3 regions of the Prolixibacter sp. NT017 genome follow, and region 3 is predicted to be linked to each of the others. Evidence: riboswitches for the same ligand, from Rfam matches in the RefSeq annotation. Region 3 holds a riboswitch; each other region holds the start of a gene.
What was found. A riboswitch is a leader RNA that binds a small molecule or an ion and turns the genes downstream of it on or off. The one in region 3 is predicted to bind cobalamin.

Region 1 (10,386 bases), 570 kb from region 3:
TCGTTTGAAAGATGGCTGGCGTCTACAAAGATGTAAAAGGCTCCCGTCGGTTCTACCGGAATGGTAAATCCCAGTTCGCGCAAGCTCTTGATGAGATACCTGCGCCGTTTGTCGTAGGTATATCGCATCCACTCAATATCCGGTCCGCTTTTCTCCAAAGCTGCTATTCCCGCCCGTTGAGCGACCGAATTGGCGCAAATAAAAAGGTTTTGTTGTAATATTTGTAGATGACGCATGTATTTTTCCGGCGCAATCAGATAGCCCAAACGAAGGCCGGTCATGGCATACAACTTGGAAAAACCATTCAGCACAAACGCTTTATCCGTATATTCCAGGATGGAATGTGCTTTCTCGCCATACACCAGACCGTGATATATTTCATCAGAGATAATGAACGGAGAATATTGAGCAATGGCCTTCATCGTTTCCGGAGTCAGTAGATTCCCGGTAGGATTCATTGGCGAATTAATGAGAATGGCCCGGGTTTGATCGGTGAGTTTTTCACAAATACCTTCCGGAGTATACTGAAATCCATTCGCTGCATCAACAGGCACAGTTACCGGTTTTCCACCTGCATAGGTCACAAAATTAGCGTAACAGGCATAACCGGGATCGGAAAGTATTACCTCGTCTCCGGCATTCAGCAGCACGGACAGAGCCAGAAGAATTCCGGGAGAAGTACCCGATGTCACCAGGATTTGTTCCGGCTTGACCGAAACATTATACTCCTTCTTATAATGACGGCTAATAGCTTCGCGCAATTCGGGATCACCAAGGCTGTGCGTATAATGAGTGTAGCCACTTCGAATTCCGGTTTCGCATGCCTCTTTCACACATTCCGGTACGTCGAAGTCGGGCTCCCCTACTTCCATGTGAATGACGTCGATGCCTTGCTTTTGCAGTTCGTTGGCACGTTCCAGCACCTCCATCACGATAAAGGGCTTTATTTGGTCTAACAGACGGGCTTCCATGCTTAATGGCTTTGATTTGGTTTGATATGGCTAAAGTTACCCAAGTTTCCCGCAAGGAGAATAAATTATCATAATTTTCTTGGAGGAAATCGTCAGAAGTTAACTGCATATAATCATATTATAGTCATCGGAACAAACAAAAGCCATTCTTTAGGGAGAATACTACTTATAAGATGAAACCAATCGAAGGCGTGCTTTTGGATGTGGCAGGCCATTATTCCCGACCTGATAATTTCAATCTTACCGTGAAGAAATCAAAACAACCGCTCATCAATATCACATAAAAAAAGCGTTGAAATCACCTTCAACGCTCAAATATGGATGGTAAAAACCATTTATCGCAAATCGTACCCAAACGGATAAAAGCCCAGTCGCATCAGTTTAAAATGCTGCAGGCCGAATGGGATGCCGATGATAGTGACACAAAACAGAATGCCGAACAGAAGATGAGTAACCGCGATCCAAAACCCGGCCAAAATGATCCATATAACATTCAATAAAAATGAAATGACCGGGATACTTCCGCCGGTTGGTACCACACGTTTCCCGAAAGGAGCCAAATGAGCAATTCCCAGCTTGAATGCCTGTAATCCCCATGGAATTCCTACAATGGTGAGGCAAAGAATCAACCCGCCCCAAAGGTATTCGAAGAAGATGAAAACGCCTCCGAATACAAACCAGATGATATTACCTAAAATACGCATATTTTAAGGGCGTTTGGGTTCATAGTAACAACGCTTAGGCGACACGATGTTCCCCTCATCTTTCAGCTTTTTCAGGGCTTTGTCGACCATCTTTTTATCAACGCCGGCGCTTTCGGCTATTTCGCCACTCTTGAGTGGACGACCGGCTTCGTTCATGGTTTGCAGGATTAGTTCGCTGATTTCCATTGGTTAGATTATTAGAGTTTTGAAATGCTGTTCATCAGAAAATGATCCGCCAGAACCAAGGCAGCCATCGCTTCCACAATGGGAACCGCCCGGGGCAATACGCAGGGATCATGACGGCCTTTGGGATTGATCGTTACATCTTTTGAAGAACTATCGACTGTATGCTGTTCTTTCAACAAAGTAGCAATGGGTTTAAACGCCACCCGGAAGTAGATATCTTCGCCGTTGGATATTCCTCCCTGTACACCGCCGGAGTGGTTCGTTTTCGTCCGGATTTTGTCACCATCTTTCACGAAAACATCGTTGTGTTCCGAACCGGACAGACGTGTTCCGGCAAAACCGGAACCATACTCAAAGCCTTTTACTGCATTGATACCCAACATGGCGTGGCCCAAATCGGCATGCAATTTATTGAAAACCGGCTCACCCAATCCAGCAGGAGCTCCTGTCGCTACACATGTAATAACGCCGCCAACCGTATCGTGATTACGTCCGGCTTCTTCGATGCGGGCAATCATTTTTTCCGCTGTTTCCAAATCAGGGCAACGAACAATATTTGATTCGGTTAAACCGAGATCGAGTTCGAGGTAACTTTTGGGCACTTCCACTTCGCCTACCTGCGAAACATACGCCTGGACATTCACACCAATATTCTGCAGCAATTGTTTGGCAACCGATCCGGCAGCTACACGGGCAATGGTTTCACGAGCAGAGGACCGTCCACCACCACGGTGATCGCGGCGTCCATATTTCTTGATGTAGGTATAATCGGCATGAGACGGACGAAATACCTCCCTGAGATTATTGTAATCATTTGAATGCTGATCCTTATTTCGAATAATAAAGCCGATAGGTGTTCCGGTGGTTTTTCCTTCAAATATTCCCGAAAGGAATTCAATCTTGTCTCCTTCTTTTCGTTGTGTGGTAATATGCGATTGTCCGGGTTTGCGACGGTCCAAATCTTTCTGCACCTTTTCTATATCCAATTCGAGGCCGGACGGGCATCCGTCGATAACGCCGCCGATTGCTGCACCGTGTGATTCTCCAAACGTGGTTAATCTGAAAATATGTCCAAAAGTGTTCATAGGCTAAAATAAGAAACCCGGGAAAGCCCCGGGTTGATAAAAATACGTTAATTTCTTTATTTCAAAAAGAAAATGTTTTCACGATTTGCTTAGCAGCCGCAACCTCCGCCGCCGCTTCCGCAACCACAACCACCGCCTGCATGTGCATGCTCGTGTTCGTGCTCATCGGTGCTGCAACTTCCGCTACCACAACCGCCGCCGCTTCCGCAGCCACAACCGCCCTGGTTGTATACAGCAGCCAGTTCTTCAGCTGTTGCATCGCGTACTTCCAGAACTTCACCTTTGAAGAACAAATCTTCTCCGGCCAGCGGATGATTAAAATCCATACGGACCGTATCTTCTTCAACAGCCAAAACAATTCCGTTCATGCGCTGTCCTGAAGTAGACATCATCGGAACGGTATTTCCCGGCTTCACCAGTTCGCTATCAAATTCACCGTTTACTTCGAAAATGTGCTTCGGCAGATTGATGATAGCCTCTTCGTTCACTTCTCCATAAGCATCTTTTGCGGCAATTTCCACATCGAATACAGCTCCATCAGAAAGACCGGCCAGACGTTCTTCGAACATCGGCAGCATTAATCCGGCTCCGTACAGAAATGTCAATGGGTTTTCTTTTCCCGCAGTCTCAAATACTTCTCCTTCCTTCCCGTCTACTCTGAGTTCATAAGTGAGGGAAACCATTTTATCTCTAGCGATTGTCATAATAAGCTATTTAATACAAATTTTGCGTCGTACAAAGAAAGCATGAACTATTCTATCATGCAAATATCACCTATCAAAAGTGCGTTAATTTAGATTAAATTTAACACAAATAATGACATCAGGGTAGCTATTTAATAACCAATAGCCTCACCGTCCTTTCTCGATTCCGACGCACCGTAATAAACACCGTTTTTAGCATCGTACATAATTGCCTGGTAACCACCATATATTCCGTTCTCATATCCAACACGATGACCACGTTGCATTAAAGTGCGAATCGCTTCGTAACCAAAGCCGCTTTCCAGCGAAATTCGTCCCGGACCATCAGCTGGTGTACCTGTCGGCGAAGTAGAGCCATCGTGACTGATGCGTGGAGCATCACCGGCTTCCTGCAGTCCCATTCCAAAATCGATGATGTTCATCAAAATCTGTACATGTCCCTGTGGCTGAAAATCACCGCCCATCACCCCGAAACTCATGAAAGGCTTACCGTCTTTGGTAACGAAAGCGGGAATAATCGTATGGAAGGGCCGTTTACCTGGTTCATAAGTATTGGCATGTCCTTCTTCCAGGTTGAACAATTGGCCACGATCCTGCAACATAAATCCCAGTCCCGGAGGCACCATTCCGGAACCCATTCCCCGGTAATTCGACTGAATCAACGAAACCATATTTCCTTCATCGTCGGCGGCCGTCAGGTAAACCGTTTCTCCCTGACTGATTTCACCCGCTGAATATTTCCCGGCCCTATCGGGACGAATAAGTTTCCTGCGCTCTGCCGCATATTTTTCTGAAATCAGCGTTTCCACCGGTACTTTGGCAAAATCCATGTCGGCATAGTATTTAGCGCGGTCCTCGAAAGCCAGTTTCTTCGCTTCGGTGAAATAATGAATGTGGTCGGCTGAGCCAAATCCCATCGACGCGATATCGTAACCTTTCAATATCTGGAGCATCTGTAAAGCAGCAATTCCCTGTCCGTTCGGCGGAAGCTCCCAAACATCGTATCCACGATAATTCACCGAAACGGGGTCTACCCATTGCGAATGATGCGCAGCCAAATCTTCATACGAAAGGTAACCACCCTGTTCCTGAATAAAATCGGCAATAACATGCGCAATACGGCCTTTATAGAAAGCATCGCGGCCACCTTTGGCGATTTCGCGGTAGGTATTGGCCAGCATCGGATTGCGGAACACTTTCCCTTTATATGGCGGCTCTCCATCCGGCATGTAGGTCTCTTTTACATTCGGAAATTTTTTGCTGAAATATTCTACGGAACGGCCAAAGTAGTAGCCAATTATTTCTGTAACCGGAAATCCTTCCTCCGCATATTGAATTGTCGGCTCCAGAATGTCTTTCATCGGAAGTTTACCAAAACGGTCGTGCAACGAAAACCACCCGTCCACGCAACCGGGAACCGTTACCGGAAGCGGCCCGAACGGCGGTATTTCTTTCAATCCTTTTTCTTTAAAAATCGCCAGGGTTAACGCTTTCGGCGAACGGCCGCTGGCATTCAGTCCGTATAATTTTTTCGTTTTGGCATCCCAGACAATGGCGAACAGATCGCCTCCCATTCCACTACCGGTCGGTTCCATTAATCCAAGAGCTGCATTAGCTGCGATAGCCGCATCAACAGCCGACCCTCCTTTTTTCAGGATATCAATTCCAATTTGTGTCGCCAATGGCTGACTGGAACATACCATACCGTGACGAGCCATCACTTCAGAGCGAGTAGCAAAATTCTTACCGGTTATCCGGTCCTGTGCAAACAGTGAAATACTTATCAGGAAAAGCAATACAAGAGAAGCAAATTTCTTCATCATTAGTTCGGTTTAAATTGAACGGGAATTTAAAGAAATTCTGTCAAACGATAGAAAATCAACAGGACAAACAAAAAAAGCAGGTGTCCCGGAAAGAATTCACCTGCCTTTTTTAATGAAACTTTATGAACCTAAAAAAAGCTAAACAGTCCAAACTATTTACATCGCAATATATCTTGTTAAAAATTATTCGTTTTCCGCGGTATCCTTTTGTTTTGCTTTTCTCCTGAACCAAAGAAGAACAATTAGCGCAAATAACATCAAGCCGGATATCAGAAGAATACCACTGCCGGAGCGTTTTTCGAGTGGTTGTATTGACGCCTGCGCCAAACTTTTTTCTTCACCGTCAATTGACGAAGATTGTGCCTTCTCCTGTTCTGTATTTTGAGTCTTCGTGTTCTCTGTTGCTGCAATGGCTTCCTGTTTTTCAGTTTCGCCTGTCACCTTTTGGGCAGAGTCTTCGAACATTTTCTTCGGTTCAACTTCTGCGGTTTGGGCGGTGGTCTCAGCAGAATCTGGTCGAGTTTGCTCAGCCAAATTTTTCGTCTCGTTTGTGATAGTATCTCCGGAAGTCTTCTGAACAGAAGCCGATTGATTTGCCTGAGTTTCCAGCGCATTGTCTGCTGTATCCGCTGTTTCCGGAGACGCAGCAATTAATTGTTTGTCCATGCTTTCTTTTCCGGCAACTTCTGCCTGCGTGGCTTTTTCTTCCTGCTTAATAATTTGCTCTTTCAGCGACGCTATTTTCTTCAGAACAATGTCATCATCTTGTTTTAGGCTCGTGGCTGTCTGGTATTCGCTTACCGCTTCAGCCAGATTTCCGCTGTCTTCCAATGTTTTTGCTTTCTCCAGCTTTTTCTGGTATGTCGCAGCCACTTCTTCATCTATCTTTTCCCGAATCTGCTTGTCGTTGAAATACGATTCCGAATCAAAATTATCCAGCTCAGCTGAATAGAATATCTTCCCAACCGGTTTCTCAGAAAATGACGGGTCAATTTCCGGCATTTCCCGAAACAACGTAACAATGATTTTGATAGGTGGGAAATACGGATCCCGCTTCAATACTTTCTCAGGAATAACGGCATTCAGGAGCAATTTCTTGGAATAGCATCCTCTGTTCTTAAAAACGAAGTAATAATCGTGTTGAAAAGCCAACTGCAGCGCAAATTTGCCGGTTTCATCAACGGTCGCAGTTTGATTTAGCTCATCGCTGTCTGCTTCGTAAACCTCGATGATTGCGCCGTTCAGCCCACCTTCGTCTGTGCGTAATTTTCCTTCAACTTGTAAACCCGGTATTTCTTTGTTTTTTGCGCAGGCTATGTCGGTTAGTAGTAAAAGCCCGAAATTCAGCATCAACAATAATATACTGACACGAAATGACATAGGAAAAGTGTTTTTTGGTTTGGTTAAAATACCGCACTTTCCAACGTCACTAACAACCAACACCTTGCGATATTTCATTTTTATAACGAAACTGGGTGTCGCATTATTATATTGCTGATAATGAATCTTATTGATTAATTTTTACAACTACCATCCATCGATGAAAAATCAGGGCAACAAAAAAGGCGGAAGGCCCGCATTTAGGGGACATCCACCTTTTCAAAGTCAAGTATGTTAAGCAGGAATAGTATAAGCTAAACAGTTACAAAAAAAAGAGTTCTATTCCTGCCGGTTGATGATTCGCTACTCTCCTTTCGATACCATGTCGTACCGAAGGTTATCCAAACAAACGTAAGATGGCGTATTGATGCCATAGTTGCCAACGTCGGAAGAGCCAAAACGGAAGGCCAGTTTGTTCACTTTTCCCAGACTGCTTAAATCTACTTTGGTCCATTGGTCGACAATGTAATCCTGTGTGTTATCCGAAAAGCGGTAATCGGCCAAATAAAATTCTACGCTTCCAATCGAATCTCCTGCTGCATCGTAACCAATAATGTCGACTTTGAACCAATCGGGATCGTTTCCTGTGTCGCCGCCGAATTTCTTGCTGTAAGCATCTCCGTCTTTCATCGAAAGCGCCGAATAAGTATCGTTACACAACTCAATGCTTTTCAGTTGGTATTCCTTCTCATTCTGAAATGAAAAATACGCATCGCCTGAATAGGAAGGGTAAAATATGGCAAATGTGTTACCGTTGTTCGCTGCATCGAACACGCTGTATTGATTGCCATAGCCGGCTGTTTGCGTATCATTCAATGTGGAATAGGCAAAGCTGTCCCACGTCGAATAATCGGCGTTGTAATTGTTCGGGAAAACCATATCGCCCGAAGTAAATTCGCCCGAGGCGTCGCTTCCGTTCCAGTAGCCTGAAGAAGGTGTCTGCAGGTCTTCAAAATCGATGGTTTTCGTTTCAGTAATGGTTTCTTCCGATTTGTCGCAGGCAGTAAAAAGCAAAGCCGAAGCAATTGTTGCGATGAACAATCCGTTTAATTTCTTCATGATTAATCCTTTTTTGTCGTTTGATTTACGTTGATTCTGAGGTCATTTTGAAGTTCACTGATGCACGAGAGGCATAAGCATGCATCGTAGTTTTCCCTGAGCGTTTCGCACAACGCGGCGGGCAATCTTTCACGGGCACACCAACATTTCTGAATTTCGTCGTCTTGACATTCGAAGGTGGACCCACAGCGCGGACATACGTTTCCCATAATAATGACATTTAATTAATGGTTGTTTCCGGCTTTCTTCCAAATGTGAAAAATGAATAACAATTGCTTGCAGTTCATTTTTGCTATTTATCCCGAAAGCAAAAATTAGTTGTTGAATCGTGGCAGGTCTTCTGGCTCACCCGGGTTTCCTGCACCTTCCCGTTTCAAACTGAAACAGTGGTTATGCGGATCAGGAAACCCATTTAATTACGGGCTTACAGCTGCGGGAACAGCTCCGGATTTTCACCGGATTCCCTTTTCATTTTCGTCCTCCCGAACGGAGGTTGAAAAACCAAAATTCACGTCAAAGATATACGACATTTTCAAAATCTGATCATTTTTTAACAGGATATTTTACTTACTTGTGGGCGACAATAGCATTTGATTTTTTACATACGACTAAGAGATTTTTGTTTATGACTACCCCCCGGACGATGAAAAATCTGATCAGGTTTACTGTGATCGGCGCAATCATTATTATCTATCTGATTTTGATTTCACAATTTCATTGAAGCAAAAGAATTCAATGCGAATGGCATGTTTTTATGTTTCCGAACGTCCATTTTTAGTACTTTTAGTTTTTTAAAATGTGAAGAAAATGACTTCGGAGAAGACCCGGAAACGCATACTGGAATTAAGAGAGCAACTCGAACAGCATAACTACAACTACTACGTTTTAAATCAGCCGGTCATTGGCGACGAAACTTTCGATCGTTTGATGAACGAACTCATCGAACTGGAGAAAGAAGCGCCCGAGCTGAACGATCCCAATTCACCGTCACAGCGCGTGGGAAGTGACATCAACCAGCAGTTTACGCAGGTGCGTCACACCTACCCCATGCTTTCGCTCAGCAACACCTATTCCGAAAGCGAAGTGCAGGAATTTGACCAACGTACCCGGAAGCTCGTTGATGAGCCGTTCACCTATGTTTGTGAGTTGAAATTCGACGGAACTTCCATTAGTATTACATACGAGAACGGACAACTGGTTCGTGCGGTAACCCGCGGCGATGGCGTTCAGGGCGACGACGTGACGGCCAATGTGAAAACCATCCGGAGCGTACCGCTCAAGCTGAAAGGTGATTATCCCGAAAAGTTCGAGATACGCGGTGAAGTATTGATGCCTTTTGCTTCATTCGAGAAGTTGAACGGAGCTCGTGCTGAAGCCGGTGAAGCGCCATTTGCCAACCCGAGAAATGTAGCCTCAGGAACGTTGAAGCTTCAAAATTCGTCTGAAGTAGCGAAGCGCAACCTCGACGCTATATTCTATTACGTATTGGGCGACAACCTGCCGTCTGATGGCCATCTGGAACTATTGGAGAAAGCGAAGAATTGGGGATTCAAGATTTCCGAACATACACGTGCCTGTAAAACAGTCGATGAAATTTTCGATTATCTCCATTACTGGGACGAAGAGCGGAAAAACCTTCCGGTGGCAACCGATGGTGTCGTCATCAAAGTAAACTCACGACGAATCCAGGAAGAGATGGGCTACACAGCCAAATCTCCCCGTTGGGCCATTGCATATAAGTTCAAGGCCGAACGGTTGGCAACCCGTCTGAAAGCCGTCACTTACCAGGTGGGACGAACCGGCGCTGTTACGCCCGTCGCCAATCTGGAACCTATTCTGCTGGCCGGAACCATAGTGAAAAGAGCTTCGCTTCATAATGCCGATATCATTGCCAACCTCGATTTGCACATCGACGACCAGGTGTACGTAGAAAAAGGCGGTGAAATCATTCCCAAAATTGTGGGTGTCGATACCAGTTCCAGGCAGAACGATGCGGCGAAAGTCGAATTCATTACCAATTGTCCGGAGTGTGGAACCGAATTGAAGCGTACAGAAGGCGAAGCAGCGTATTACTGTCCCAACGAAAACGGATGTCCTCCCCAGCTGAAAGGAAAGCTTGAGCATTTCTGCAGCCGTGGTGCCATGGATATCGAAGGTCTGGGCAAGGAAACGATTCGGTTGTTTTTCGACAAAGGCTTATTGACCGATGTGGCCAGTATTTACGATTTACCGGAAAAGCAGGGGCAAATTCTGGCACTTGATTTCTTTCAGGAAAAATCGGTTAACAACCTGGTAAACGGAATTGAAAAATCGAAGCAGCAACCATTTGAAAAAGTCCTGTTCGGTTTGGGAATCCGCTTCATTGGTGAAACGGCCGCCAAAAAGATTGTCCGTGCCTTTGGTTCGATTGAAAAGCTGGAAGATGCCCCGCTGGAAGAGTTGATTGCCGTCGATGAGATTGGTGAGAAAATGGC
Region 2 (10,386 bases), 1.6 Mb from region 3:
CCGCCCGGTGAATCTGGTCGGTTTGCCTGTTGACGCCGCCATCGCCCGATGTTTCGTTGGTCATCAGCTGCGGTATGCTGCGCGAATTGTGTTGGTACCAGTAGTGGCCCGAAATTACGTCCTTGTCGTTGGGGCGGAAATAGATTTCCTGCAGTATGCCGTAATTGCGGTAATCGGCGTTTTTGTTGCGCTGCTTCGGGTAAATGTATTCCCCGGTTTTGGGATCGATGGTGGCGATGAACTTATTCCGGTAGGTAAAATCGTTGGCCGACTGACTGAGAAAGGCTTTGGTTTTGGATTGGATTTTCCGGTTTCCGGCTTTTACCTGGAAGAATTCGTCGTACGATTGGTAGCTGCCAACACCTGAGAGGACACTTCCGGAGAAGTGATTGCTCCAGTCGACATCGCTTTGCAGGTTGATGGTGCCACCCAGTGCCCCGCTTTTTTCGGTGAGCGAACCGGAACCGTGCAGAATACTGACTTTGTCGATGAAGTAAACCGGGATGGTGGAGAAATCGACCATCCCCAGCATGGGCGAGTTCAGACTGATACCGTTCCATTCCACCTGTGTGTGCGATGGTGCGGTTCCCCGGAAGGAAGCTGTTGCCAGCGCTCCCCGCCCGTAGGTTTTGATGAAAATGGGCGTGTTTTCGGAGATGAGTTCCGAAAGAGTGGCATTCAGTGCTTTGATCATGGCAATCGAATCGACGTCTGAGCGGATCAGGCCGGCCTCTTCCTTTTTCTGCAGGTGCTTGCTCACCACCCTGACCTCTTTTATTTTCAGGGTGTCGGAGAGTGATTGTGCCCGCAGCTCCTGACAAAAAGGAATGAGTAGCAGCAATAACAACGGCAGGCGCTTCATAAAACCGATGCAAAAACGGGGTGCCTGTATGTCGGGCTCCGGCTTAGTTGGCATTGTTCAGCATATTCAGGTCGACAGCGCCGCTCACTTCGGTGGATACTTCGTTCAGCCAACCGGCAATCTGAAAGACACTGCTCTGCACTTTGATGAAATCGATGCCATCGATATTGGCCGGCGAGCCATCTGCATTCACCGCGTCGGAAATGTCGAACCGGTTTGCTTTTAGGTTGGTGTCGTAATCCTGGTTGTTGTAGGTTTCGGCATAGCCCCAGGTAAACAAACCGTTGCGCAGCGCCCAGCTTTCGGTGCTGCTGTCGGTACTGGTATTCACGTATGCATCAGGAAGGCGTTCGCCATCAAACGCGATCTCAGTTTTATCGCCGTAACCGGACCACCACCAACTATCGGCGCCGAAGTTAGGAATCAGTTCACCGCTGTTACCCTGGTTGTCTTTCCAGGTTACATTGCCTCCGTTGGCCGGTTTGTAATAGGTCACTTCGTAGTTGTGAATTGTTTCTGTGTTGTTGTATTCGCTGCCTTTCAGCTGCAGCCATGGGCCATCGTCGGGTTTGCCGTTTCCATTGGTATCCTTCATTACGTAAACTACTCCCGGCTCGGAAGACGCTCCTGGTTGAGCATAAACGGCAAAGTCATACCCATCGCGGTTTTTCACTGTGTGGTCGAAACCCGCAATGATGTATCCACCCCAGCCGCCCAGGTGCACGAAGCTTTTTCCATCGGCCCAGGGAACACCAATGAAGTTGTTACTTTCGCCGGTTGTGACAATGGATGCATGCTGGCCGGGACCATATTGATAATCGAAAACTTTGGTGATGTATGGTGACGATGTTACCGTAACCTTGAATTGAGTGGAAGCGTGCCCATCAGTTGTACTAACGGTTAATCCAATTTGATAGGCGCCTGGAACTTCAGAAAGAAAGTTGTAAGTCTGTTGCTGAGATACCTCTTGTCCGTTATTTGTCCAGCTGTACGTAGCTCCGTCGGCATTACTGGCCTGTGCCACCAGCGAAAGTTGTGTTCCGGCTGTAACTTCGTATCCCTGACTTGGGATGTCCATGGTAATTTCCGGCAGAAGAGGAGATTCGGTTTTGCTGCAGGAGACCAGGAAAAAAAGTCCTGCAAGCAGCATGTAGCTTAAAAGAATTAGTTTTTTCATAAAACTTAAAATCAATTGGTTGATGTTGAGTAATTGATTTTAAGCTAAGGGGAAGAAAAACAAACTTGCGATGGTTGTCTTCACGCTTTTGATCCCGAAAGCTTAAACCAACCTGGCAGGTCTTCTGACTCATTCCGATTTTCGGTTACCTTCCCGTTTCATGAAAACAGTGGTTTTCTAACCGAAAACTTACTATTCTGCAAAAGCAGAATCGGAAATTACAGCAGCGGGTACTGTTCCGGATTCTCACCGGATTCCCTTTTCATCCCCAACAATATGGGAACCAAGTCGACGCAAAATTAGTAAATAATTTAGTGGCAGAAAGTAAAAGTGAGCGTATTATTTTGGTGATTTCAATTTGAAATGGCTCTCAATTTATTTGCTCTACAGGGAATTCAACGATGAAGGTGGAACCTTTTCCCGGCTCGCTTTCCACCTCAATTTTTCCATTAAGCAAATTGACCGCCTGACGGGCAATGGCCAGTCCGACACCCGAACCTTCTATATTCTCGGTAGTTTTGGCACGGTAGAAATACTCGAAAAGTTTCTCCTGGTCTCCCTTCGAGATGCCGACACCTTCATCGCGAACCGAAATTTTCAGTTTCCCTTCGGAATATTCAGCAGCTAATTCAACCGTCTTTCCTTTATCGGAATACTTTATCGCATTGGAAATGAAATTACCGGCAATTTCGCGCAGCAGTTTTTGGTCGATAAGCAGTTCTTTCGGTAACGAGTTATGAGTGAACTGAACCCGGTGATGTTTGCCCACTCCCGATTGATAGAACTGAGCCATTTTATCCAGAAAGTCAATAATTTCAGTCGGTTCCGGATGCGTTTCGTTCAGTGTTTCGTATTCACGGAACTTCAGTATATCGGATAAGTGGCTGCTTAAAAGGTTAACCGATTCTTTTATCAGTGAAAAGTGGCGCGGTGCTTTTGCTCGCAATTTCTCATTGTCCATGTACCGCTCGAGCAGTTCGGTAGAACTGAAAATCGTCGTTAACGGCGTTTTGAATTCGTGCGAAATGGTTGTGACAATCTTTGAGCGGAACTCATTGATTTCCTTTTCTTTCTCCAGCGCTTTTTCGAGAAGTATGTTTTTTTGTCTCAGTTCTTCTGTTCGCCGGGCTACTTTTTCTTCCAGGATCCGGTTCATGTTTTTCAGTTCATCTTCCGCTTTCTTGATAAGGGAGATATCCCGGAAGGAGAAAATGTAACCACGAAACTCATTCTTATCATCCCGAATGGGAGCGAGGCTGTAGGAAATTGGAAGTTGGTTATTGTTCTTACAAATGAAAATGCCTTCTCCATAGATTGGATTCAGCAACTGGTCGCCTTCTTTTTCTTCAGGAAAAAGCGGAGCGCCTGTTTCGTTTCTCAGGTTGAGTGCCTGCCGAAAGTTGATGTTTTGCACTTCGCTTAATCGCAATCCGGTTAATTTTTCTGCGGCAGCATTGAAGAAAACAATGTTTCCGTTTTGATCGGTTGAAACTACGCCGTCGGCGATGCTTTTCATCGTAACTGACAGAAGTTCCTCATTTATCCGCAGCTTTTCGGTCATGGTGTGCCTGAAAATAGCCATCTCGAGGACCATGATCAGGTTGTCAGCCTGGAACGGTTTGATGATATACCCGGTAGGGTTGGTTTGCAGTGCTCTTGAAAAGGTTCGTTGATCGTCGTCGCCAGTGATGTAAACCACCGGGATGTTCAATTCCTGTTGGATTAATGTTCCGGCATCAATTCCATCCAGCTCTCCAGGCATCTGAATGTCCATGAAAATGATGTCAGGATGCAGCTCTGACGCAATTTTTATGCCTTCCTTGCCGTTATTTGCTATAGGAAGAACATCGTAATCGTTCTGGCGCAGAATATTTTGTAAAAGTCGTGCCGAAATTATGTCATCATCAACGATAAGAATTGAGTGCCGCATATCTTTTACTTCTATAATTTTCTGTAAATTTAACTAACGATTTGCAAGTTGTTGATTCCTCAAGAACCGAAACCAAAGCTAAAAATAGATACTTTGATTGACCCTATGAGCAACCCCTTTAAAAACATAATCCTATTCACATTATTGTGTTTGTTTGCCTGTTTTTCTCAGCAATCTTCTGCGCAATCAGATGATTCTGATTTTGTTGAACCGGCTGTTGTCAATATCGACAAGGGGTTTCCCGGATATGCTCATATTGTTGCTTATGCCGATTCCATGCTGACTATGCATTATCAGTTGCACGATGTATATACCGAAGCATACGATACCAGCCAGGTGAATCTACTTTACTCCCTTCATTTTTTATCTGACAGTCTGAAAGAAAGTTTCGATTCCTTTTATAGCTTCCGGATAAAGCGGTTGAAACAGGACTATGGTTTCCGGATTTCAGGATATTACAACTATAGTTTTAAACCCGGCTTTGCCGACGAGGAGGATGTTTACTATAAGCAGCGGTTTTACCTGGGACTAGACTGGAACTTGTTAGGAAACGGTGGTTTTTTTGCTAATCAAATGCAGGCAAAAGAACTGGAATCGGCTTTGAAGGTCGAACAGTTCGATCGTTCCCAGCAAGTAGCGCGCGATAACTTTCTGTACCGGTATAACTACCTGATCTATGTTTTTAACAGTGAAAAGCTTCGCTTGATCGCCGATAGGATTCAACTATTGCAAGGGTTGGAGAAAATTTACCGGGAGCTTTTCTATATCCGGCGCGTTGGCTGGGAAGAGGTATTGAAAGTACGAGGTTTGGAATCGCGAATGAAAGCCATTCAGCGTGGTTATAACGACTACAATTATCAACTGGCTCATCAGTTGCCGGCTTACGAAGAACTTCCGGCCGAGAAAGACAGCCTTCCTTTTTTGGATGTGGACCCGGCGAGGATGATGGCGCTGTATGAAACACATTCGGTCGACAGCTTGAAGGATGCGGTTTATCTGGCCAACATCAGGACTAAGTATAAAAACCTGGAGGGCTGGACGATTCGCCCTTTTATCCGGTATAATTTTCAGCAGGGCGTAAATGATAACTGGCGCAAATATGGTTCGGCCGGTTTGTCTGCTGCAGTTCCCCTTCGTTTTGGTCCTTCGCGCAACCGCATATCTGAAGCTGCCGAAGTGGTATACGAAGCCAAAGAGAAGAACAAGGTATCTCAGCGTAAGCTCGATTTATTCAATTATTTCTACGATCATCAGTACAAAAAATACCAGTTGTTTGAGTTCTATTTCAAACGAGCCCAGATTGAGGAACGGATTCGAAAACAGCGGGCTTTTTTGCTCTTGAAGAGCTCTGCGTTCAGCCCGGTTCAGTTGCTGACAGATATTGATCAGAAGCTGGCCGTTGAAACCGAATTGACTGACCTGAAAAAGGAGATGTATCTCGATATTCTGAAAATTCAATCGGTTCTGAACGATGTGCCGGTTACCTCCTTTACCAAACCGATGGAAATGGATGAATATGTGAAGCGGTTTGCCGGCAAACGCTCTGTTTACATCTGGTCGAAAACATTCTGCCAGACGGATATACAAACGTTGATTGCCGATCTGGATATGAATGAAATCCGCGAAGTGCTCCTGTCTCCCGGGAAATCATGTCCCGATGCGAAGCTGTCTGCCTTTTTGAAACAGGCTAAGGCTGAAGGAATCGAAGTGCATGATTTAATTGGGAATAACCAGTTGCTGTTTGATTCGACGGAACAAATAAATAAACGATTGCAGGAAGCGGTTGACAAGGGGTTCGATGGAATTCACCTTGACGTGGAACCACAGGCATTGCCGCAATGGGATTCGTTGAAGGAAGAATACCTGGCCCGGTTGGTCGATCTGTATTCCAAAGCACACGCGTTTGCTGATTCCCAGCATCTGAAGCTATCCGTCTCCATTCCGGTATTTTTCTCCGAAAATTATCTGAAAGAGATATATCGCAATGCCGATCAGGTTTTTCTGATGGCGTATGGATCTAATAGGCCTTCCACTATTATCAGACGAATTTCGGAGGAAACAACTATTGATCCGCAAAAAACGGTTTTGGTTGTCAGACCGGGTGATTTCGTTAATCGTTTGCAGATGGAAGCGGTTATTGAGAAGGTACTCGACTCGACTCGTGTCAGAAGAGTAGCGATTCACGATTTAAAAGCGATACATCTGATGGCTAATGTACAATCTTTGGGCGATACGAACGTTGTAAAAGAGTACTTGGCATCGAATAAGCCGAAAGAGAAATCGGTGTATCATCTCCAGGTTTTTTCTGCTGACTACAAGTTGGATCCGGAGAAAGTGAAAAAAGAACTGGATCTGGACGAAAGTCTGATCGTTGTTCATAAAAACGGGTATTACAAATATTGTATACGAACCTTCGATAGCCTGCAAAAAGGACTCGAAGTCATGAAGAAGTTTCGCAAAATACCGCGTTTTTCAGGTGTGTTCCTGGTGAAGACTGATGTTGGAAGACAGTCTGTGAATTGAAGAAAAGTGTTTACTAACTAATCTGTAGCATCTTGAAATCGTTTCGATACAATAAGAATGAAAAAGTAATCAGGGGTTACAAAGAGGAGCCTCTGCCGAAGCGCCGGGTCAACTGGGATCGGATTATTTACCTGATCATCTTCTTCATTATTCTGGCCAGCTTGATAATTTACATTTTTCGCCGGACTTACTTTGTTTCTTCTTATGGGGAAGTAATCACCAGCAAGTTCGAGGTGAAATTTGCTGATGACGTGAAAGTGGTGGATTATCTGGTCGATGAAAATGAGAAAGTGAAACGAGGCGATACCCTGATGATTGTTCGCCCGGAAATTCCGCCCAAAGACACGCTTGGATTGGTAAGTCAGGAAAATGACGCCAATACGGATTGGATTGAGAAAGAAAAGATTTCGACGCAGAAGAGCATAAGTCTGAAGCGTATCGGACTACAGCGCACTAAAGATGAAATTAAAGAGGTTCAGCAGCAGATAAGCAGTCAACGTAATGAAGTATATCTTGGACTGAACACAGCCGGAATATTGACAGCAACGGAAAGCAAAGCTCAGAATCTGAAGGCTGACGAGAAGATGCAGCAAGAGGAGATTCGCTATCTGAGAACTTACTACGCCAAGTTGCTTAGAATGGAGAGAGAAATGAGCCGGGTAACCCGACAGGTTTTTGTGATTCCCCGGAATGTGCCTTTTATTTCTCCGATTGATGGTATTGTTAGTCAGATATTCGCGCGTAAAGATGAGGTGAATTATCGTCAGGAGGTGGCCATGGACCTCATCAATTTCAACAAGGTTTACATCATGGCGTACCTCGATCAGGAGTATTTTCAATACTTTAAAGTGGGCGATACGGTTGGAGTAAAATTTGGAAACGGAATGAAAAGCCTCGGCGTAATTAGCAATATTTATATGAATACTGCCGAGTTACCCAGCGAGTTTCATAAAACCTATCAGAAAACACCACGGACCGTTTTGGCCCGTATTGACCCTGTCAATGCAGAAAATGTGAGTGAATGGAAGCCTTATTATAAGATGGGGGTGACCGTTTATCGTCCGAAAATGTTTTACCATTGGTGGTTGAACTACAGAGAGAAGCACGTCGATAATGAATCATCGAATTAACCGGAAAGTCACTAACTAACGGGTAGTAGTCTATTAAAACGAATGCTTATGATTCCCGGAGGGAAAAAAATACAAAATGCGGGTAACTTCGAAATCTATCTGATTACGGACTACCAGGATCAGGATATCCGGCATTTTGCTCTGGCCGATGCATTGGTGCTCGACTGGCAGCAGCCGGATCATGCTACGGCTTTACTGAAGGAAATCCGGGCATCATTTATTGAATCGATTTATCTCTTGCCGGTATTTATTTTTAATGCGGATGGCGTTGTTAGTGATACACCGAAGTCGCTTTCCGATGGAGAATTGTCTGTTGTGCAGGAAGAACCTATCGGGAAAATGATCCGACAGGTTAAAAAGAGGAGAGAGGATTTCACTCCGCATGAAACCAATAGTTCTGAAAACCGGATATTGACGAAACTATTCCGATACATGTACACCCGGGACAAAACATTGAATCCTGAGGTGGATGTACATGCTCATATGGGATATGAATATCCGCTTATCAGGCTTCATTATCCGGCGGGTGAATCGATGGAAATGCTGAAGATTCTCAGGCGGGGAACCGAAAACGACTTTTTTCAGGGGATTTTCGTCGACAAAACTCATGTTTGTCCCAACTGCCATTCGGGTCACCTGAATTTAAGGGAGGTTTGTACGAAATGTGCTTCCGCTCATATTTCATCCGAGAATCTGATTCATCACTTTGTGTGTGCCTATATGGGGCCGGAAGGTGATTTTGTCACCAAGCAGGGCTTGGTTTGCCCGAAATGTAATCGACAGCTGCGGCATATTGGCGTCGACTACGATAAGCCTTCGGTTATTTATCGCTGCCACGATTGCCGTCATGAGTTTCAGGAACCAGATATTACTGCTTTGTGTTTGAATTGTAAAACGGTTACCCCGGTTGAAAAACTTCTGGAAATTACTCTTGACAAATATTCGCTGACGGATTTGGGCCGCGATGCAGCGCGCACCGGAATTAAAGTAGCCGGCGAAGAGCGCGAATTTACGATTCCCGGCTTTGTGAATTTCAGCACATTCCTGACTTTCCTCCGTTTTGAAATTGAACGTGTTAAGGTTTCCGGTAAAGAGAGTCAAATGGGAAGTGTCAGTTTGAATTTACCGGCCCGTTTGCGTTCCAATCGTCAGCAATTCGAGCGATTGGTGCTCGATATCAGCGACTTTATCAGGAATAATACCGATTCCAGCGATATTCTCTCGTTTGCCAATGATAATACTTTCTTTATGATTTTCCCCGAAAAGGGAGCTACGGCAGTGGAGAAAATACTGAACGATTTCAGGTCATCTATCGAAAAGTTGCTCAGCAATACATTCGAAGATGAACCGGAATGGAATCTGGCTGCCCAATATGAAACACTCAACGCTGAAACGGAATACAACGCACTGATTAATCAGGTGAAAACCATCTAACCTGTTTTAAATGATTGATTTCTGGCAACGGTTTTTTGACTTTTGGCTGAATGTTCCCCCTGAACGGATCGTTAGGCTTTTCTGGTATTTCTTCTTGCTGGAGGTGCCCCGGTATCTGCTTTTCGACCTGGTTGTGGTGGTCCTTTTCAGCTTAAAACGGTTGTGGAATTCAGATACCTACCAGGCCGCTAATAATCAGTTGTTTGCCGAAAATCCGCTGATTTCCATTATCGTTCCGGGGAAAAACGAAGGCCGACACATCCCGAAGTTGGTTCAAAGCCTGACAGAACAGACGTACCAAAATTATCAGCTCATTATTGTCGACGATGGGTCGGATGATAATACTCCCTTCATCTGCCGTAAGCTGGAGAAAGAGGGAAAGATTGACCTTTTTCTTCGGAATGAAGAAAGGGGAGGAAAGGCAAGCGCAGCCAATCTGGCGTTGCGTTTTTCCAAAGGAAAATATATTGTCCATCTTGATGCAGATACTTCTTTTGACCGGGATGCCATTGAGAAAATACTGACACCGTTTTATACCGATTCGGAAATTGGCGCCGTCGGTGGAAATGTAAAAGTCAGAAATTCCAAAGAGGCTGTCATCGCCAGTTTTCAGGCTGTTGAATATCTGCAGACTATCACCATGGGACGTATGGTAGCGTCGTATTTGGGGATTTATAAGATTGTATCCGGAGCATTTGGTGCTTTTCGCAGAGACCTGGTCGAGCGCGTTGGGGGCTGGGATATTGGTCCGGGACTCGATGGTGATATCACCATGAAGATCCGGAAAATGGGATACCGCATCGTTTTTGAGCCACGCGCTGTTTCGCTGACTAATGTTCCTACTTCCTTGAAAAAACTATCGAATCAACGGTTTCGCTGGTCTCGTTCAATGGTCCGTTTTCGTTTGAGAAAACATGCCGACGTTTTTGTGCCGGACCAGAACTTTCAGTTTCGCAATTTCTTCTCCAGTGTAGAAAATCTGTTTTTCAATGTTGTTTTGGATGCCCTTTGGTTTTACTATGTTATCAGGCTGGCGATTAATAACCCGGATATCATCTTCCTGATGATTGTGATGAAGATGTTTCTGTACGGGATGAGTAATTTTGTCCAGGTGATCCTGGTGAGTCTGATGTCGGAACGGGGAAGACAAGAGATCAAGCTCCTGATGTATATTCCGTTCATGTCGATCTACGACGGTTATTACCTTCGCCTGGTCAGAACAATCGCTTATTTCAGGGAGTGGTTGGCATCCTCATCTTACGATGATGCCTGGAATCCAAGAAAATCTTCGGTACAGGCAAAAGAGCACCACCTCTGATTATACCAGAGG
Region 3 (10,386 bases):
ACCTTCCGGGTCATGAATTTCTGTCCCCATCATTTGATAGCCGCCGCAAATGCCATATAACGGTTTTCCGTTTTGTGCGGCCTTTACCAGTTCGTCGGCCATGCCGGTGCTTTTCAGGTAGAGCAGATCGTCGATGGTATTTTTGGAGCCGGGCAGAATAACCATATCGGCTTCACGTATGGCTGAAATATCGTGTGTAAAGTAAAGATTGACGCTGCTGATTTGCTCGAGAAGACTGAAATCGGTGAAGTTAGCCATGCGGGGAAGCAACACCACTGCCACATTGATTTTTCCCTGAACGGGATGATGTCTTTTCAACGCCAGCGGAACAGCGTCCTCATCTTCAATACGGATGTTACGAAAGTAAGGAATGACTCCCACCACCGGTTTCCCGGTAATCTCTTCCATTATTTTTCGGCCTTCGTCGAAAAGAGACATGTCACCCCGGAACTTGTTGATAATGATGCCGGCAATCAAATCGCGTTCTTCGGGAGGCAGCAACATCACCGAGCCGTATACGCTGGCAAAAACGCCTCCCCGGTCGATGTCGGCAACCAGGAACGTGGCCGCGCCGGTTTGCCGGGCAATCCGCATATTGGTGATATCCTTGTCGCGCAGATTGAGTTCTGAAATACTGCCCGCACCTTCCATCACCACCGGATGATATTTCCCGTTGAGGTAATGCCAGGCTTTCATTGCCTGGTTAAACAGGTAGTCGCGATCTGTTTCCAGGAAATAGGCTTTTGCCGACTGGTTCCCGATAGGCTTGCCGTTCAGTACCACCTGTGAATGTTGATCGCCGGTGGGTTTCAGCAGGACCGGATTCATTTCACTCCGGCAGGCAATACCGGCCGCCTCAGCTTGCACGGCTTGTGCCCGGCCAATCTCCAGTCCCTCGGGAGTGGCATAGCTGTTCAGTGACATATTCTGCGCTTTGAACGGTGCCGGACGGTAGCCATCCTGTTTCAGTATCCGGCAAAATCCGGCGGTGATGATGCTTTTCCCTACATCAGAACCGGTTCCTACGAACATAACGGGCTTCAATATTTTTTCCATCTCCATCTATTCCAGTTCAAATAATTCCAATCCGCCGTAAGGCGGGGCCGGCAAATCCCATACACCTTCCGCACTCATTCCTTTTAATAACCCGGCCAATACCCGGAAAGGACCGCCGTGTGTTATAATGACTGCACCGCCGGCGAATTCTTTGCGGTAGCAGATAAGAAAGTCACGTACGCGGCTATACAGGTCCGGATAACCTTCGCCTCCCGGGCAACGGACTGTTTGATAACGGTCGAACCAGTAACGCCCTTCTTCCAGCTGTTCTATCTCCTCCCAGCGACGGCTTTCCCAGTTACCAAAGTCAAGTTCAGTGATTCGTTGATCGAAGTGGATTTCCCTTCCGGGGAAGAGTGCTTCGGCCAGCATCCGGCAGCGGGTCAACGGGCTTGAAAATACCGAAAAGCCGGTAAACGGACGAACTTCGCTCTTTAGTTTCTCTGCTTCGGCAGCAAACGTGCGATCGGGAAGAACATCCGTTTGTCCGTAAATCGTCCCTGCCGGTACGTCAACGCTTGTATGTCTGATTAATACCACAGTTCCCATGGGCTATCCATTATGAGCGGCCAGCATGACCAGGTAAAAAGTTATTTCTGCCAGCTGCTGCGAAGCTCCCAGCGTATCGCCGGTATAGCCTCCGATGTGTTTTTTCAGGTAACGAAAGAAGAACACTATCCCGGCTGCTGTTACTGGAATTACCCAAAAGATGCTCCATTCCGGCAGAAAAAGCAGCGGAATGATGGCAAACAAGCCGGAAAAGAAGAGACGGGGCCATCCGATGCTTTCTGCAACGGGTTTGGCTTTTGCGTCGGTTCGTTGTACGTATTTCCCCACTTTGATGAGCCAGACCGGGGCCCAGCGGCTAAAAGCATGTCCGGCCAGCATCGCGAGCGGAATGAGCCGGGCGTCGATATTCGACAATACCGAGAACTTCATTAGTAACATCAGGATAAGTCCGGCGCCGCCATAGGTTCCTAACCGCGAATCTTTCATGATGTTCAGTATTTGCTCTTTTCCGTATCCGCCACCAAAACCGTCGCACATATCGGCAAAGCCGTCTTCATGAAAAGCGCCGGTAAGTAGAATCGTTGCGACCATACTAAAGAGAATAGCTACTGTTGCCGGGAACAACATTTGTGCAGCCAGGAAAATCAGAGCTGATACGCCACCAACAATCCAGCCAATAAAAGTAAGCCAGGTTGTTCCCCGGCTTAAATATTCCGGATGGTGCTCGAAGAGGAACGGGACAGGCAACCGGGTATAGAACATCACGGCAGTTAGAAACGCTTTGATTTCGTTTTTGATCATACCTTATTTGGATGAAACACCGACTTCGTCGAAACTGGCCATTTCGTTAATAAATTTTGTTGCCGAAACCAGGAGGGGATAAGCCAGGGCGGCTCCGGTTCCTTCACCTAGACGCAGGCCGAGGTTCAGCACCGGTTCCGCTTTCAGGTAACTTAACATCAGCCGGTGACCCTTTTCATCGGATGTATGGCAAAATATCAGGTTATCAAGTACTTCCGGTTCGAACTGGCAGGCTGTTAATGCAGCTGCTGTGGCAATAAAGCCATCCACCAGGACAACTATGCCCAGGCGTGCTGCTTCCAACATCCCGCCACACATCATGGCAATTTCCAGTCCGCCGAATGTCGCCAGCGTTTCCAGTGGCGTTTCCGTTGTGTATTTTTCTGCCACCTCTTTCAACAGCCTGGTCTTCCGATCCAGTGCCGCATCCTGCAACCCGGCACCGCGGCCGGTACACGCTTCGATGGAATATCCGGTGAATTTATGCATCAGCAACGAAGAAGCAGATGTATTTCCAATGCCCATTTCGCCAAATCCGATGACGTTGGAACCTTTTTCGAAAGTTTCGCGAACCAGTTGTGCACCCTGTCCGAGAGCCCTTTGGCATTCGTCCATTGTCATGGCCGGTTCATGGCGCATATTCCGGGTTCCTCTGGCTATTTTGGCCCGGATAACAGGGCCGTCTTCCGGAAAGTCGAAATCGACACCGGCATCGACGATTTTGATCTGAATATCATGCTGGCGGCAAAATACGTTGATCGCAGCTCCGCCCTTCATGAAATTCATGGCCATTTGCCAGGTCACTTCTTTGGGGTAAGGGCTAATCCCCTCATCGGCCAGCCCGTGATCGGCAGCAAAAACAAACATGGCCGGATTTTCCAGTTTGGGCGAAAGGGTTTGCTGAATTAATCCGAGTTGCATGGCAATTCGCTCCAGTTGGCCGAGCGAACCGGTAGGTTTTGTTTTGTTGTCAATTTTGTGTTGCAGTGCTTGTATTAATTCTTCTTTGGTCATGATAATTTATCTTTTGATAGTTACTTTATTTTTACCGGAATACCGGAAACCATGAGGTAAACCTCGTTGGCAGTGCGGGCAATAAACTGGTTCATCCAGCCTTGCAAATCGGCAAAATGGCGGGGCATTTCCTTGTCGGGAATAATCCCCATGCCAATTTCATTGGAAACGACCAGCAGGGTAAAGTCTTGTTCGATCAATTGTTTCCATTCGGCCTTTGCCTGTTCCAGTGATTGCTCCGTATTGAAATCATTATCGACAAAAAAATTGGTGAGCCAGAGGGTAACGCAATCGAGCACAACAACTCTTCCTGTTAAGTCTGGTTGACTCAGGTATTTCTCTTCTTCGATGGTGGTCCAGTGTGACCCCCTGTCGTGTTGGTGACGCTGAATTCGCTGACGAAATTCCTCGTCCCAGACGCGGGCAGTTGCAACATAAACAGGGCCCGGAGCAAGCTCCTCAGCCTTTTGCTGGGCAAAGGAGCTTTTTCCGGAACGTTGACCGCCGGTTATGAAAATGACGTTAGCCATGTTGTCCCGTTTTCTTCATTTGTTAAAATCTCCAGGTAAAGGTTCCTCCAACCGAACGGCCCGGCATCGGGTAACCGTCTTTCTCGGTATATATCTCATCGAGCAGGTTGGATACAGTAACACCAATCGTATAGTTCTCCGCGAAGGCGTACGAACCGGTCCAATCGAATACCAGGAATTGCGGATGTTTCAATACAGAATCATTGATGAGTGACGGGCGGACGGCTGTTCCATCGGCCGTGGTATATGGAATGACTTCGTAGGTGGTGTAGTCGTACGTGTACAGCCAGTTATCCTCATACCTGTGCCCGATATAGCGACCTGACAAACGGGTTTGCCAGTGTTTAAAATCGCGGTATTCGATTCCGAAGTTGGCATTGGCTTTACGAACATACTTCAGATTGGACTTCACGTCGTTGTCTTCTGATTTGGCATGTAGCAAATAGGTGGCATTGGCGAAAACACGCAACGACCAGGCATAGTCAGAACTTGCTCCGAAGTCGTAAGCAAAACCAGCTTCCAGTCCGTTCATATGTTCCTTACTGGTATTTTTGAAGGTAGTGTAATCGGGGTTCGACCGGTCGTAGTCAATCATATCCAGATGATGTGTGTCGAAGTAGGTCAGACTTCCACTCAAACCATTATCACGGTTGGCATAGGCAAAGCCCCCGTCGAAGGAGCGTGATTTTTCAGGTTTTAGGTTTGGGTTCCCTTTGTAATTATACTTTCCGTACGAAGAGGAATAGCTGTAACTTCCTGCTTTCTGAAAGGCATCAGGCGAGTGGAAACCGGTTCCGTACCCGGTGAAAACACGCCAGTTAGAGGTGATCTTGTACTGTGCGGCCAGGTGCGGATTGACCACCTGGTGATTTTCGGAAAGAGCATCGGTTTCCATTTCCGGCGTAGCGAAAAGATGGAAATTGATGTTGTCGTAACGCAGACCGGCTGAAACCTGCAGTTTGTCCTGTAGAAAATTCAGGTTTCCTTCGGCGAACACACCCAATGCACCGTTGCGGTAATTAGGCTGATAAGGAGCTGTTCGCTCACCGACGTCTGCCCATCGTTTCGATTCGTACTGCTTGTTGTTCCAATCGATACCGTAAACCAGGTTGTGTTTTCCCAACAACCATTTATCGGTGGCCATCACTCCAAACTCCTTATAAACGTTTTCTGTTTCCACGAAATCGTTGGTTCCGGCAATGTTGTAATAGTTGTTTACCTCGCGGCTGAAATAGGGCGAAACCGAGAGTTTGTGACGATTTCCGTTTACTGCCACATTGAGTCCGTGTGACCAGCGGGTGATATCCTTTTTGCTGTTGCCATACACACCGTAAATTGTTCCGTTGGTCATCACATCGCGACCGGCAAAAAGCCGTTGATAGTAGTTGGCTTCCACCTTATCGGAGAATTGGTAGCCCAGTCGCAATCCTTCGTTGTATTTTTTATACGAAGTATTCGAATATTTTTTGTCGAAAGTGGAAGGATCGAGGATCTCTTTTTCGATGGCTGAGCGGTGTAACAAATTGTTCTTTCCGGTTTTGTAATCGCTGTTTTGACCCAGTCCGCTCAGGTTCAGATCAAAAGACAGTTTTTTTGTGAGGCTACCGCCGATATGGCCTGAAAGCTGGGAGGTATTGAAAGAGCCAAAACCGCCACGGACACTTCCCACTAGTTTACCTGTACTCTTGGGGGTTACCAGGTTAATGACCCCACCCATGGCATTGGTTCCGTACAGGGAAGAGTAGGGGCCCTTCATGATTTCTACCTGTTGAAGGTAACCAGTGCTGAGAGTTCCGAAGTTTTCTGTTCCAGCCGGAATTCCGTTAATGAGCAGCACGTTGTATTTGTTATCCGTCGAGGGAGCAAAACCACGCATCCCAATACTGGCTTTGATGCCGGGGTATTCGATAATATCGACTGCCACCGTATTTTTTAATAAATCGCCTACATTATCGGCTGGTGAAGCTTGTAAATCGTTCTTTGTCAAAACATCGATTTTGCGGGGAATATCTCCCAGCTTGGATTGTGAGCGCGAAGCATTCACAATTACCTGTTCCAGTTGGTAGTTCTTTACCGAATCCTGTTTCTGAGCTTCTGCTGCCGTTACCCATAGTGTTACGGCTGCAGCTAATAAAATGCCTTTCATTTTCCAAAATTTAAGTTAAACAGTTGTTTAGCATAAACCCTGGGAGTTGCTTGCAGCAAAGGTTGATCAGGCCTTTATCACAACGCTTTTATCCCGAAAGCTTATAATGAGCGAATCTGGCAGGCAGGTCTTCTGGCTTGTCCGTTCCTTTCCGGCCTTCCCGTCCTGTGTACATCAGGGCAGTGACCAACTGGGGAAAGAAATGTATTCCGGACTTACAGCTGCGGGTACAGCCCCGGATTCTCACCGGGTTCCCTTTATCCCCTTCCGGGGGAACACCCACATTCGCATTAATTTGCTGATGATTTAATGTGTTGTTATTTCTTCATAGATGATTTTGTTTTCTGTTTGATGGGATATTTTCTTTTTGGTATTCCGGTTGTTCGTCGCATTCCGGGAAACCGGGAACACAAAGGGCCTTCCGGATAATGGATTTTCGGTAACAGTCACATCGGTTTTATACGCCTCTTTTACCTGGTGCCTCGTTAGCACTTCACCTGGTGTTCCTTCGGCACAGACCTCACCGTTTTGCATCAGAAGCAAGTGCGTACAGTATTCTGCCGCCAGGTTGAGGTCGTGGACTACCATGAGTACCGCCAGATTCAGTTCTTCATTCAACTGCTGAATAAAATCGAGTATCTGTACCTGGTGCGCGATATCCAGATGGGCTGTTGGTTCATCAAGGAGCAGTAGGTCGGGTTCCTGAACGAGGGCCCGGGTGATGGCGACCAGTTGTTGTTCTCCACCGCTAAGCTCGTTTACTGCCTGATGACGATATGCCCATACACCACTTTTTTTCATGTATTTTTCAGCAAGCTGCTTATTCTCCACACAACTTAATCCAGACAAGAGTGACCGGTAGGGGAGTCGTCCCATCATTACGTAATCTTCCACTGTAATGAACCCGATATCGTTTTTTTGAGTCACAACGGCCATGTGGCGGGCGCGTTCTTTCAGGTGCATCCGGTTGAATGGTTTAGCTGCCAACTGAAATGCTTCGGCACAGGCTGGCAGATCACCTGCGATACATTTCAATAATGTTGTTTTACCTGCACCGTTGGGGCCTATAATACCCGTGAAATCGCCCTGACGAATGTTTAGGGTAATATCTTTCAGCCGAAAGCCATTGCCGTAACCTGCCGTCAGTTTTTTCAGTTGTAATACCGGTACAGCATTGTTTATATCTTCCATCCTTTATTCTCTTTTTGTTGTAACCAAAGAAATAAGCTGCCCCCTAATAAACCGGTGATGACTCCAACCGGTAGCTCGTTGGGTTGAATAATCGTTCGGGCAATGGTATCGCTTGCAGTAAGATAAATGGCTCCCGCAATGAAAGAGGCCGGAAGCAGTAACCGATAGTCGCTTCCGGTTAGCCGGCGCATGATATGTGGAACCAGTAATCCGACGAATCCGATGACTCCGGCCACGGCAACCGATACACCTGTTAGCAGGGAAGCCACGATAAACAGCACCCGTATAGTCCGGTTGGTGTTTATACCTAGATGGCGTGCCGGCTCTTTGCCCAGCCGGAGTGCATTGAGGGAATGGACAAACAGTGATGTAATCAGCAACCCACTCACAGACGTGACTGCTGCAATGGTAATTAACCAGGGCGAAGGTTCATCCAGCGAGCCCATGGTCCAGAAGACAATCCCATGCAAATCCTCAATCCGCGAAAGCGCCATGATAAGCATGAGCAATGATGAAGTGATGAAACTAATCATTACCCCGGTCAGCAACATAGATGTTATCTGCACATTTCCTTTTCGGAGACTAAAGAGGTAGATGACAAGGATGATTATCAACGCACCAGCAAAACCGGCCAAAGGATTGGCAATACTCCCGATCGTTGTCTGCAACCGGAACATCAGCGCCAGGCACACGCCCAGTGCAGCTCCACCTGATATGCCCAGCGTATAGGGTTCGACCAGCGGATTACGGTAAACTCCTTGCAGAATCAGGCCCGACAGACTCAATGCTCCACCCACGGATATCGCCAGTATGATTCGCGGTAGTTTGAGCAGGCTTAGAATCTGGTAATCCATAACCGGTTTTCGATGCAGAAAAATTTCCGGTATCTGCCAAACAGAGATATTCTCGGTCCCCAGCGAAAGCGAAAACAGGATGGTCAGCGCCAGACCTGCCAAAAGGAGCAGGAGGATTGTCATCCAGCGAATATGTCCGGTCATGTTTGTCATATTAAAACTCAATACCCTTGCGGGATGTAATACCTTCATCGTACGGATGTTTTATCTTTCGGATGTAGCTGACATAATCTGCAGCTTCCATGACTGCCTCCGTTGCCCCGCGTCCGGTAAGGACCAACTCCACGGAATCCGGTTTGTTTTTCATTAGCTTGAGTACTCTTTCTTCGTCGATAAAATGGTCTCTTACCGCAATATTCAGTTCATCCACAATCACCAAATCGAAGGTTTCTGAAGCAACCATTTTTTCTACGTGTTCCATTCCCCGAATAGCATCATCTATCAAAGCTTCCCGTGGAATACGACGGCAGCAGCCCGGATGGCCTTTGGCAAAAGAGTATACTTCGGCTCCCAGTTTCTGCAGGCTTTTAATCTCTGTGTACCCATAGACTTCCGGATCTTTATGAAAGCTGATATAGCAAACGTTGAGTTCGTGCCCCAGAGCACGTGTGGCCAGACCTACAGCGGCAGTCGTTTTTCCTTTCCCTTCTCCGGTATAAATGTGAATCAATCGTCGTTTAGTCATGTTGTTTGTTCTTTTGATGTTGATGAATTAGGTTGTCTACTTTTTCCAGTCCGTCGATGAATGAGACCGGGGTTGGACTGCATAGCTGGTAAGAGTCGACAATGAATACTTGGTGGTTCTGTACTGCCTTCAACTTGGGGAATTGTTCCCAGCGCTTCTTTTCTTCCCGGCCGGCGATTCCCATGGTGACAATGATGATGACATCGGGGTTTTGGCGCAGCACTTCCTCCCGGGAATAGAGACCGCTGGTTGCATCGTGTGCAATGTTGCTGCCGCCGAGTTGTGTGATAAAATCATCCAGAAAGGTTCCGCCAATGGCAGTAAAGAGCGGTTTGGTCCCGATCTCCATGAATACAGCCGGATGAAAAGTTGGAGTGTGTTTGCTACGCAGTGCATCCAGGCGTTCTTTTGATGCAGCCACAATCGAATCGGCACACTTCGTCTTTCCCAGTCGACTGGCCAGACGCATAAACTGCTCACATATTTGAGCGTAATTGAGGGGCTGCGGAAATACCTCCACTTTCAGTCCCATCTTTTTCAGTGTGGTTATCGTTTCCGGTGATGTTAAAGAGGTAGCGACGACTAAATCAGGTCGGAGCCGTACTACTTTTTCTACATTTACTTCCATGGCTGTGGCCACTTTCTCCACGTGTTTTGCTGCTTCCGGTACAACACAGTAACGGGTGTCGCCCACCAACCGGTGGCCGCTCCCCAGGAGGAATATCTCCTGGGTCAGCGACGGAGCCAGTGATATAATGCGTGTTGGTGGCTGGTTTCCCAGGCATACCGATACCCATAGAAGCAACGGAAGGATGCTGACAAGTTTTTTTTGCATGGTTTCTTAACGTTTAAACAAGTGGAAGAAACCAGTGATTATCGCCGGTATAGGGCTTTCCGCGGGTGAACGCAACCGGCTGTTCAAAGATGGGGCCATCAAACACGAAAGAATGGTATTCTCCATTCTCGCCACACGGATCGATTCCTTCCAGTTCTTCCAGCATTGAGAAAAACGAGTTATCGAGTAGTTGCCCCAGCCATTCTTCTTTTCCGACCCCTTGTCGCACCGAAATCGTCAGGGCTTTGAATCCCTGGGAGACAAATTCCATTGCCAGTGAACGGGTGTTTTCATTCCAAAGAGGAAAAACCGGTATAATGCCCGATTCGCGGCATACCCTTTCAATCCATACCCGGTGGGCTTCCAGGTAAATGTCACCAAAGATGCCACCTTCAATACCGTCTTCCTTCAGCCGGGCAATGACCTCTTTGAGTTTCGTTTCATAGTTTGCGCGTCCGGTAGGTTGGAAAAACACCGGAATGTTCATTGCCTGTGACTGCCGTTCAAGCAGTCCGCGGTTCAGTCCGTGCGAAAGAGAACGCAGTCCGTCCTCCGCACACATGTTCAGCAGACAGGCAACTTGATGCTCTTTGCCGGATAAAACCCGGTGTAAGGCAAGCATACAGTCTTTCCCGCCGCTGAACGATGAAAATAATTTCATGGTACAGCTCATTTGGGCCGGCATTAGCCAACCGATTCAACAAATGAGGAGAAATACAAATACAGTATCGCTTATGACGCTGTATCCGATACTTTCTTCCCGA

Region 1: linked by a shared signal. The riboswitch ahead of GJU87_RS21800 (cysteine-rich CWC family protein) and the one ahead of GJU87_RS10040 (TonB-dependent siderophore receptor) in region 3 are both predicted to bind cobalamin.
Region 2: linked by a shared signal. The riboswitch ahead of GJU87_RS03310 (PKD-like domain-containing protein) and the one ahead of GJU87_RS10040 (TonB-dependent siderophore receptor) in region 3 are both predicted to bind cobalamin.

The regions. Positions count from the first base shown of each region.
Region 1 covers NZ_BLAV01000001.1:1,862,248-1,872,633, reverse strand. Annotated here, with positions in the region: gene GJU87_RS07825 (pyridoxal phosphate-dependent aminotransferase) at 1-971, opposite strand, end outside; gene GJU87_RS07820 (YccF domain-containing protein) at 1,307-1,675, opposite strand; gene GJU87_RS07815 (HTH domain-containing protein) at 1,679-1,861, opposite strand; gene aroC (chorismate synthase) at 1,873-2,946, opposite strand; gene GJU87_RS07805 (peptidylprolyl isomerase) at 3,036-3,650, opposite strand; gene ggt (gamma-glutamyltransferase) at 3,782-5,473, opposite strand; gene GJU87_RS07795 (hypothetical protein) at 5,657-6,853, opposite strand; gene GJU87_RS07790 (DUF4465 domain-containing protein) at 7,157-7,912, opposite strand; gene GJU87_RS21800 (cysteine-rich CWC family protein) at 7,915-8,121, opposite strand; cobalamin riboswitch at 8,225-8,433, opposite strand; gene ligA (NAD-dependent DNA ligase LigA) at 8,720-10,386, shown strand, end outside.
Region 2 covers NZ_BLAV01000001.1:824,726-835,111, forward strand. Annotated here, with positions in the region: gene GJU87_RS03305 (TonB-dependent siderophore receptor) at 1-916, opposite strand, end outside; gene GJU87_RS03310 (PKD-like domain-containing protein) at 906-2,039, opposite strand; cobalamin riboswitch at 2,136-2,342, opposite strand; gene GJU87_RS03315 (ATP-binding protein) at 2,410-3,969, opposite strand; gene GJU87_RS03320 (hypothetical protein) at 4,075-6,492, shown strand; gene GJU87_RS03325 (HlyD family secretion protein) at 6,525-7,622, shown strand; gene GJU87_RS03330 (hypothetical protein) at 7,671-9,056, shown strand; gene GJU87_RS03335 (glycosyltransferase) at 9,067-10,374, shown strand; gene GJU87_RS03340 (response regulator) at 10,375-10,386, opposite strand, start outside.
Region 3 covers NZ_BLAV01000001.1:2,434,118-2,444,503, reverse strand. Annotated here, with positions in the region: gene GJU87_RS10065 (cobyric acid synthase) at 1-1,056, opposite strand, end outside; gene GJU87_RS10060 (histidine phosphatase family protein) at 1,063-1,605, opposite strand; gene GJU87_RS10055 (adenosylcobinamide-GDP ribazoletransferase) at 1,609-2,367, opposite strand; gene cobT (nicotinate-nucleotide--dimethylbenzimidazole phosphoribosyltransferase) at 2,371-3,381, opposite strand; gene cobU (bifunctional adenosylcobinamide kinase/adenosylcobinamide-phosphate guanylyltransferase) at 3,402-3,911, opposite strand; gene GJU87_RS10040 (TonB-dependent siderophore receptor) at 3,934-6,057, opposite strand; cobalamin riboswitch at 6,162-6,355, opposite strand; gene GJU87_RS10035 (ABC transporter ATP-binding protein) at 6,364-7,248, opposite strand; gene GJU87_RS10030 (iron ABC transporter permease) at 7,236-8,294, opposite strand; gene GJU87_RS10025 (cob(I)yrinic acid a,c-diamide adenosyltransferase) at 8,257-8,787, opposite strand; gene GJU87_RS10020 (ABC transporter substrate-binding protein) at 8,780-9,622, opposite strand; gene GJU87_RS10015 (diphthine--ammonia ligase) at 9,636-10,283, opposite strand.